DNA from 4 places in the Streptomyces sp. NBC_01003 genome. Region 3 is predicted to be linked to each of the others. Evidence: riboswitches for the same ligand, from Rfam matches in the RefSeq annotation. Region 3 holds a riboswitch; each other region holds the start of a gene.
The links. A riboswitch is a leader RNA that binds a small molecule or an ion and turns the genes downstream of it on or off. The one in region 3 is predicted to bind cyclic di-AMP.

Region 1: linked by a shared signal. The riboswitch ahead of OG698_RS25100 (M23 family metallopeptidase) and the one ahead of OG698_RS11445 (LysM peptidoglycan-binding domain-containing M23 family metallopeptidase) in region 3 are both predicted to bind cyclic di-AMP.
Region 2: linked by a shared signal. The riboswitch ahead of OG698_RS27375 (transglycosylase family protein) and the one ahead of OG698_RS11445 (LysM peptidoglycan-binding domain-containing M23 family metallopeptidase) in region 3 are both predicted to bind cyclic di-AMP.
Region 4: linked by a shared signal. The riboswitch ahead of OG698_RS38675 (C40 family peptidase) and the one ahead of OG698_RS11445 (LysM peptidoglycan-binding domain-containing M23 family metallopeptidase) in region 3 are both predicted to bind cyclic di-AMP.

Annotation. Positions count from the first base shown of each region.
Region 1 covers NZ_CP108707.1:5,465,470-5,467,660, forward strand. The annotation lists gene OG698_RS25095 (PP2C family protein-serine/threonine phosphatase) at 1-604, shown strand, start outside; cyclic di-AMP (ydaO/yuaA leader) riboswitch at 864-1,009, shown strand; gene OG698_RS25100 (M23 family metallopeptidase) at 1,021-2,073, shown strand; gene OG698_RS25105 (aldo/keto reductase) at 2,185-2,191, shown strand, end outside.
Region 2 covers NZ_CP108707.1:5,975,464-5,977,654, forward strand. The annotation lists gene OG698_RS27370 (transglycosylase family protein) at 105-1,070, shown strand; cyclic di-AMP (ydaO/yuaA leader) riboswitch at 1,195-1,411, shown strand; gene OG698_RS27375 (transglycosylase family protein) at 1,416-2,093, shown strand.
Region 3 covers NZ_CP108707.1:2,456,802-2,458,992, forward strand. The annotation lists gene OG698_RS11445 (LysM peptidoglycan-binding domain-containing M23 family metallopeptidase) at 170-985, opposite strand; cyclic di-AMP (ydaO/yuaA leader) riboswitch at 988-1,170, opposite strand; gene OG698_RS11450 (tyrosine-protein phosphatase) at 1,579-2,191, shown strand, end outside.
Region 4 covers NZ_CP108707.1:8,461,334-8,463,524, forward strand. The annotation lists gene OG698_RS38670 (DUF6328 family protein) at 1-522, opposite strand, end outside; gene OG698_RS38675 (C40 family peptidase) at 629-1,102, opposite strand; cyclic di-AMP (ydaO/yuaA leader) riboswitch at 1,106-1,307, opposite strand; gene OG698_RS38680 (hypothetical protein) at 1,637-1,945, opposite strand; gene OG698_RS38685 (ATP-dependent Clp protease proteolytic subunit) at 1,953-2,191, opposite strand, start outside.

The sequences.
Region 1 (2,191 bases), 3.0 Mb from region 3:
GGACACCCCGCACGGGGTGCGGCTCGTCGTGGGCGACGTACGCGGGAAGGGTATGGGCGCGGTGTCCGCCGTGGCCGTGGTCATCGGCGCCTTCCGGGAGGCGGCCGAGCAGGAGGCGACCCTGGAGGCGGTCGCGCAGCGCCTGGAGCGGGCGCTCGCGCGCGAGGGGCTGCGGCGCAACGGCCTCGACGAGTTCGAGGGTTTCACCACGGCCGTGCTCGCCGAGATCCCGCACGGCAACGGCCTCGTACGGGTCATCAACCGGGGCCATCCGGAACCCCTGATCCTGGGCGGCGACGGGGCGCTCAAGGTCCTGTCGCCGCCGGAGCCCGCGCTGCCGCTCGGGATGGGTGGCCTCGGCAGCTGGCCCGACCGGGCGTCCGAGACGGAGTTCCCGTCCGGGGCGACGCTGCTGCTCTACACCGACGGCCTCTCGGAGGCGCGCGACGCGGAGGGCACCTTCTACGACCCGGCGGCCCGGCTCGCGGGACGGATGTTCTCGGGGCCCGATCCGCTGCTGGCCGCGCTCGCCGCCGAGGTCCGCCGGCACACCGGGGGCGGCACGACGGACGACATGGCGCTGCTCGCGGTGAGGCGTCCGTGAAGCAGCAGTGAAGCAGCCGTGACCGCCGTCTTCACCTTCCGTAGTCGAACGGCGTCGCTGCGCATAACATTTGACAAACCGTCAGATGATCGGCCTGTCTCGACGGCTGGCCAACTCGCCCGATTCCGCCCGCTCGTGCCCCGATAAGTCCAGGCCAAAGGCGTTAACGATCAGTCGGAACGGCTTGGAATCGGGCCCCGGTGTCTATTAACGTTCGATAACGCAGCGCGGTCGTCCCAGCCGTCACAAGAGATGGCTCCGTGCGCACGCGCCTAATCCCGCAAGGGAGCCGGGGAACCACCAACTTGGGGTGAATCGGACGTCTTTCCTTGCGGAAGGCGTCGGTAGGAGACCTTCCTGCTCCGAACCCGTCAGCTAACCCGGTAGGCGAGAAGGAAGGAAAGGAGCGCGCCCCCGTGGCGTCCAACCGGCCTGCCCCAGAGTTCTCCTACGCGCCGATCGACGAAGAGTTCGGCGAAGCGGACGAGCGGACCTGGGACGAGTGGAATCCCACCGAGGAGTCCGTCCGCCCCGTACGCGGCAGGCACCGCGTAGCCAAGCAGCGCGGCGGTCTCGCGCGCAGTTCCACAGTTCTCGGGGTCGGCGTGATCGCGGCCGTCGGCGCGGGCGGCATCGCCACCGCGCAGGGCGGCAAGCCCCCCGTACACATCTCGATGCCCGACCTCTCGGCCGTCAAGGACTCGCTGCCCGACGCCAAGTCGCTGCCCGGCGTGGGCGCGCTGATATCCGACGGTTCGGACGACGACTCGTCCGGCGCCGACGCGGCCCCGCTGACCGGCGCCGGCATCACCACCGCGGACGCCGAGCAGGGCACGACCGCCGGTGAGGCCCTGCGCGCCCGCATCATGCAGCAGGCCGAGCAGCAGCAGAACCAGGCTGCCGACGCCGAGGCCGCGGCTGCCGAGGAGGCCGCCGCGAAGAAGGCCGCCGAGGACGCGGCCAAGGAGCAGGACGCCGCGTCTGCCAAGGCCGCCGCCGAGAAGAAGGAGGCGGAGGAGGCCGCGAAGAAGAAGGCCGAGGCCGAGCGCCTCGCCGAGCTCGCCAAGAGCTTCACGCTGCCGGTCGCCTCCTACACGATCACCGGCACGTTCGGTCAGCCCGGCTCGATGTGGTCCTCCGGCTACCACACGGGTCTCGACTTCGCCGCTCCCACGGGTACGCCGCTGAAGGCGATCCACTCCGGCACCGTCAAGGAGGCCGGCTGGGCGGGCGCGTACGGCTACCGCACCGTCCTTGAGCTGCCGGACGGCACCGAGCTCTGGTACTGCCACCAGTCGTCCCTCAACGTCAGCGCCGGCCAGAAGGTGACCAGCGGCGACGTCATCGGCCGCGTCGGCGCCACCGGCAACGTGACCGGGCCGCACCTCCACCTGGAGGTCCACCCGGGCGGCCAGGCGACCGGAGTCGACCCCGCGCCGTGGCTGCGCTCCAACGGCCTGACCATCTAAAGGCTCGTAACCCTCCGAACCCCGGCGGTCCTGACGGCAACCCCCCGACGTCAGGGCTGCCGGTCGGCCGTGCCCGGAATATCTTGCTCCGTATCGGTGTTCTGACAGGCCATGACTT
Region 2 (2,191 bases), 3.5 Mb from region 3:
CTCTGCTGCATCGACTTGTGACAAGTGTTCGACTCCCGCTACGTTCACCAGTCATCGCGGCACCACCTGCCGCAGCATTCCCCGAGCCACCGAAAGGCGCCTCCATGCTCACCGGGAACGGTCGTCACCGTCGCCCCCGCCAGGCTCCCGCGCTCATCGTCGCCGCGGGAGTGGCCGGCTCCGCCATCGCGATCCCTCTGCTCGGCGCGACCAGCGCGAGCGCCGCGTCGACGGCCACCTGGGACAAGCTCGCCGAGTGTGAGAGCGGCGGCTCCTGGAGCGCCGATCCGGGCAACGGCTACTACGGCGGGCTCCAGTTCTCCCAGGAGACCTGGGAGAACTACGGCGGCCTCGACTTCGCGCCGCGCGCCGACCAGGCCAGCCGCTCGCAGCAGATCGCCGTCGCCGAGAAGGTCCTCGCCGACCAGGGCCCGAGGGCGTGGCCGGTCTGCTCGGTCACCTCGGGACTCACGGCGGACGACGCCGCCGCCGACGTCGACCCCGGGGCGGCCCTGCCGACCCCGTCGGCCGGTGACTCCGGGAGCGACGACGCCGCGAAGGAGGACGCGAGCGGCGAGCCGTCGGACTCCGCTTCCTCGGGCGCGAAGGACGACTCCCGAGAGAAGAATCATGACAAGTCGGGTGATACCGCAGGTAACACCTCGGATGACTCCAAGGGTGACAAGTCCGAGCGGGACGGCTCGACTTCGACTCCCGCGACACCCTCGCCGGAGACCTCCGCCGACTCGGACGCGGCCACCCCGCCCGCCTCCGGCCGACACCGCGGCGACGCCGCCGCGGACGACACCGCAGACTCCTTGCGCGCCGACGACGGCTCGGGCCGCCACGCCTCACGCGGCGATGAAAGCGGACGTAAGCAGGCCAATCAGGACGAAGGCGCCTACACCGTGCGCGCCGGCGACAACCTCTGGGACATCGCCGACACCCATGACGTGGACGGCGGATGGGCCGCTCTGTATGCCGAGAACAAGAAGACGGTGGGTGCCGACCCGGACCTCATCCTTCCTGGTCAGAGTCTGGATCTTGGGCTCGAATCGGGCGAAAAGTAGCGGCAGTTCGGGCTGAATGTCCGCTTTGGTGAGAGTGAGAGATGGGTCTCAAAGGCCCTGATCGTCTTTGAAATTCAGGCGATCCACTGCTTACGGTCATCACCGCTCGCCACAGCGGGCCCCGTCGGATGTCACGCCGAATCCTGCCAATGTCCGTACGGGAACAGTCGTCGCGTAAGCGCCGTAGGCAGGAGCGGGGGACCCAAGGTAAGTGCCGGCCCCGGCCGTTGAGAGACGGCCGAACGACCGGCTTGGGGTTAAGTCGCACGCAGGACGTGCGACCGGGCACTCATCCGGCCCGAACCCGACAGCTCACCTCGTAGGCGTCGGTGAGGGGATCTCTCGATGCTGTTTTCCAGCAAGGGCAAGCACCGCCGCCCGTCCAAGGCCGTTCGCGTCGCCACGCTCGCCGGTGTCGCCGGTGCCGCTGTCGCCGTCCCGCTGATGGGTGCCACCGGCGCCTCCGCCGCCACCGCCTCCGAGTGGGACGCGGTCGCGCAGTGCGAGGCCGGCGGCAACTGGTCGATCAACACGGGCAACGGCTACTACGGCGGCCTCCAGTTCTCCTCGTCCACGTGGGCCGCGTACGGCGGCACCGCGTACGCCTCCACCGCCGACAAGGCCTCCAAGGCGCAGCAGATAGCCGTCGCCGAGAAGGTCCTGGCCAGCCAGGGCAAGGGTGCCTGGCCGAGCTGCGGCGTGGGTCTGTCCGCCGCCTCGACCGGCTCCGCCCCGGCCGCCACCCCGCAGCCGGAGCGCAAGGCCGAGCAGCCGACCACCCGCAGCCAGGAGCGCACGGCGCCTGCCGCGAAGCAGGAGTCGAAGAAGACCGTCGAGACCCCGACCGGCAAGAAGGTCAAGAAGGGTGACGGCGAGTACAAGGTGAAGGCCGGCGACACGCTCAGCACCATCGCCGAGGAGCACGGCACCAAGGGCGGCTGGGCGAAGCTCTTCAAGCTGAACAAGGACATCGTCGAGGACGCCGACCTGATCTACCCGGGCCAGCAGCTCCACCTCAAGTAGGTAATGGAGGCGGCCCCAGGCTGCTCGGGTACCGGCTTTCGGCGGACGGCCGGTACCACGCCAGGTTTCCCCCAAGGACCCCCCGCCCCGGGTGCGCA
Region 3 (2,191 bases):
GGTGATATAGCCCACCCGGTCAGTTTCGCGATTTCAGGAATACGACGGGACACGGCGGAGGGCACGACGAAGGGGCGGGCCCGGAACCGGACCCGCCCTTCACCTCACGTCTCGACGAGACACCTTCACGTCACACCGTCAGGGTCGGAGCGACGTCACATCGTCGGAGTCAGAGCGAGACCCCGTGCGCACGGAGGTACGCGATCGGATCCACGTCCGAGCCGTAGCTCGGGGTGGTGCGGATCTCGAAGTGCAGGTGCGGTCCCGTGACGTTGCCGGTCGCGCCGGAGAGGCCGATCTGCTGGCCCCCGGTCACGGTCTGCCCGGACGAGACGGACAGGGACGACATGTGGGCGTACTGCGAGTACTTGCCGTCGGCGTGCTGGATGACGACCTCGTTGCCGTACGCGCCGTCAAGACCGGCCGACACGACGGTGCCCGCGGCTATGGCCTTGAGCGGGGTGCCCGTCGGGACCACGAAGTCGACACCGGTGTGGTAGCCGCTGGACCACATGCTGCCCGCGGTCTTGTACGCCGTGCCCACGGAGGCGCTCTGGACGGGCAGCACATAGCCGGAGCCGGTAGCGGCCTTGGGCGCGGAAGCCTGCGTGGCGGTGGCAGAGGACTTCGCGGCGGGGGCCGCGGCCTTCTGGCCGATCGTCAGCTTCAGGCCCGGGCGGATCAGGGACGGGTCGCTGCCGACGGCCGAGCGGTTGTCGGAGTAGAGCTTCTTCCAGCCGCCGCTGACGTGCTGCGCGTCGGCGATCTTCGAAAGGGTGTCCCCGCCCTTGACGACGTAGGTCTTGGCAGCGGCGGGAGCGGCCGCGGCCTTGACGACCGAGTGGGCGGCCGCGGGGGTCGCGGCGTGGGCGCCGGCGGCACCCACCAGCGGCAGCGCGAGCGCGGCGCCGCCCACTCCGGCAACGACGATCGTGCGTGCGAAGCCCTGGGACTTGGGACGGCGGTGCTTACCCTTCGCGGGCATGGGAATTTCCTCTCCGTCGCCTGCGAGGTGAGCTGTCGGGTTCGGGCTGGAGCTGCCCGGCCGCGCCCCTTTCGGGCACGGCTTCACCCCGAGCCGTTTCCGGTGTTCCGGAAACGGCGGTCCACCTGGGTCCCCCGCTCCTGCCGAGCACGGATCGATGTGCGGATTCCGGGCGGCGGCAGGATTAGGCGGTCCGTCCGGATTGCGCTGAACGTAAGCGAGCGGGGAGCGCGGGGACAAGCCGCGAATTCCCCTGGCCATTCCGGTTCTTGATCCTTGAATGATCCTTTTCGGAAAAGGCGGTCACGCTCCGTCGATTCACGATCTTTGCAACTGCGATACCTGCTGGGAATTCATTCCGCCCCGCCGCCACGGACGGTCACCGCTATGACCCTGCTCACCCATCGGCCACCATATGGCCTCATTTCAGGGTTAGTTATTCCGTAAGGCGCGATTGCCTACCTTCAGGCTTATTTCGGGCATTTGGCATGAAATCACCAGCCTCCTCTCGCATGGTTGCCCCTGGCAGCCATGTCGTATCGTCGAAGTCGCCCGCAGGCGAGCAGCGCCGCGGCCGACCGGGAGGAGCCCCCGTGACGCAGCAGGTCCCGTCCACCGAGCCCGAGTTGGCCGGAGTGCGCAACTTCCGCGATGTGGGTGGCCTCCCGACCGTGGACGGCCGTCGGGTCAGGCAGGGCGTGCTGTTCCGGAGCGGTCACCTCGCGCACGCCACGGATGAGGACGCCGCGTTCCTCTCCTCGCTCGGGCTGCACACGATCTTCGACTTCCGCAACGCCGCCGACCAGCGCCTCGAAGGCCCTGACGTCACGCTGCCCGGCGTGCGGAACGTGAACCTGCCGCTGACCGACCCCGCGGACGGCGCCGAGTTCTGGCAGATGGTGCGCGACGGCAATCTCGACGAGCTGCGCGCCGCCCTCTCCGAGGGCCAGGCCGCGAACCGCATGATCACGTCGTACCGGACGATCATCGCGGAGCGCACCGCCGAGCACAGCCAGGTGCTGCACTCCCTCGCCGAGGACAGCGTGCCCGCGCTCATGCACTGCGCGGCCGGCAAGGACCGCGCGGGCCTCTCGATAGCGGTCACGCTCCTGGCCGTGGGTGTGGAGCGCGACGCCATCGAGGCGGACTACCTGGAGTCGAACGCGGCACACCGCCGCTACAAGGTGCACCGCAGCAGCGCCTCGA
Region 4 (2,191 bases), 6.0 Mb from region 3:
CGTGAGTGAGCGCCGCACCAGACGCGGCAGTACGCCCCACAGGCCCGCACAGACCGCGAACGTGCCCGCCCCAGCCGCGATGCCCGCCGCCCGGCCCGCGGTGACGTCCACGACGAGCAGCACGGACCCGGTCAGGGCGAGCATCAGAACGCCCAGGCCGGCCGCGGCGAGCCGCGAGGACACCTGCACGATCTGGGGCTTGGCACCCCGCCCGAACAGCTCGCGGTGCAGCGCCGCGGGCGCCGTGAACAGCGCGGCGGCGAGCACCGCGAGCAGCAGTGTCGCGATGTACGTCGCGCGCTGCACGCCGTCCAGCGTCGGGAACCTTGGAGTGAACGCCAGCGTCAGCAGGAACGCGAAGAGGATCTGCACGCCCGTCTGGGTGACTCTCAGCTCCTGGAGCAGCTCGCCGAAGTTCCGGTCCGCGCGCTCCAGCGGCGTCTCGTGCCGGTCCTGCCCCACGCTCCTTGGACCTGAGTTGCGTGGGGCGTCCTCGTCGCCGGCCGGTCGGTCCTCGTCCATACGACCACGAGTACCCCATCGCGCGGTTCCGAGACGGCCGGGGCAGGCGCGTGCACCTGGTGACGACTGACGGGCCCCCAGGTCCCCGAGGACCCGTCAGGTGGCGCTACCGCACGCGCCCGTACCAGACGCTCTTCGTCCAGATCCGCTGGAGCCGTACCACGTCACCGGTCTTCGGCGAGTGCCAGATCTTTCCCTTCCCGGCGTAGATGCCGACGTGGTAGACGCCGCGGCCTGAATGGAAGAAGACCAGGTCACCGCGTTTGCGATGGGACGCGGAGACATGGCGGGTCTTGTTGTACTGCTGGGCGGCGGTACGGGGCAGCCTCTTGCCCACACGCTTGAACGAGTAGGCCGTCAGGCCCGAGCAGTCGAACCTGTGCGGTCCTGAGGCGCCCCACTGGTAGGGGCTTCCCTTCCTCGAGGCCGCGATCTGGAGGGCCTTCGTCGCAGGCGGCGAGGCCTCCGCTTCGGGCGTGGCTCCTGGGACCAGCAGGCTGCCGCCCGCTACGGCGAGCGTGAGGGCCGAGGCGGTGCCGGCCCGGGTCAGCAGCGACGGGACACGATTGAGCGCAGTCATGCGCAACCCTTCGTCAGCCGCCTGTGAAGGATGACCTGTCGGATTCGGGCTGGCGAAGTTGCCCGGCCGCGAAGTGCGGCTTCACCCCAAGGGCCGGCCCGGAAAACAGCTCCGGCGGCCCGTCGTGCTTGGGTCCTCCACTCCTGCCGATCCACTTCTGTCGACCTGGCATCCGTACGGCGGCAGGACTCGGCGTCCGCACGGACCGCCCCGCCGCGGCGGCGGGGGCTTGTCGTCGGAAGGGATCTTCACGCACAAACGGCGCGAACGCAGAGCCGAATCGGCGTTGTGTGAGTGTCCTCACGAGTGATCCAATCGGGTGGACAGCACACTTCTCCCCCCCGGTGCGGGGGTCCCAACGAGCCCCGCACCAGCAGCGGAAGGCGGAATTCCCGACTTCGCGTAGGCGTTCCGCGCAACTTTTCCGGTTCGCATGTGCGAGTACCGGCTACGCCGTATGTGGGTACCTCTTCTGGTCCGTTTCGACCCCGGCCCGGACGGTTCGGATCGATCGCTTCGGTCTTGAACGGGCCGTCAATTGACCGACTCCGGCGGCACTGTGACCCGTTGTGACCTCCTTTCTCCGTCCAGGACCCGCAAAGCCCGAGCCAGCGTCGTCGCGTGGAGCTCGGTCTCGCCTCGCTGATGCATGAGCGTCAGGGCGTCCCTGAGCGCCGTCGCCCCGCCGACGAGCGCTTGCGCGGCCCGCAGTCCGCCATACGTGTGGTCGCTCCTGGCCGGGTTGATCCTTCCGAGCAGGTCGACCACTTCCAGATAGCGGTCGAGGAGTTCGCACTCGGCGCGCGTCAGCGCGGGCAGCGGGGGCAGCTCGGGCGGCAGCATCGCCGGGTCACCTGGCGCCGTGGGCCGAACCGGACAGCTTGCGGTTCTCGATGACCCGGTCCACGAGCCCGTACTCCACGGCGTCCTGGGCCCGAAAGATCTTGTCCCGCTCGATGTCGGCGCCGATGCGCTCTCGGCTCTGCCCGGTGTGCCGCGCGAGCAGTTCCTCCAGCTGGGCGCGCATGCGCACCAGTTCACGGGCCTGGATCTCCAGGTCGGTCGGCTGGCCCTGTGCGGGCTCGGGCA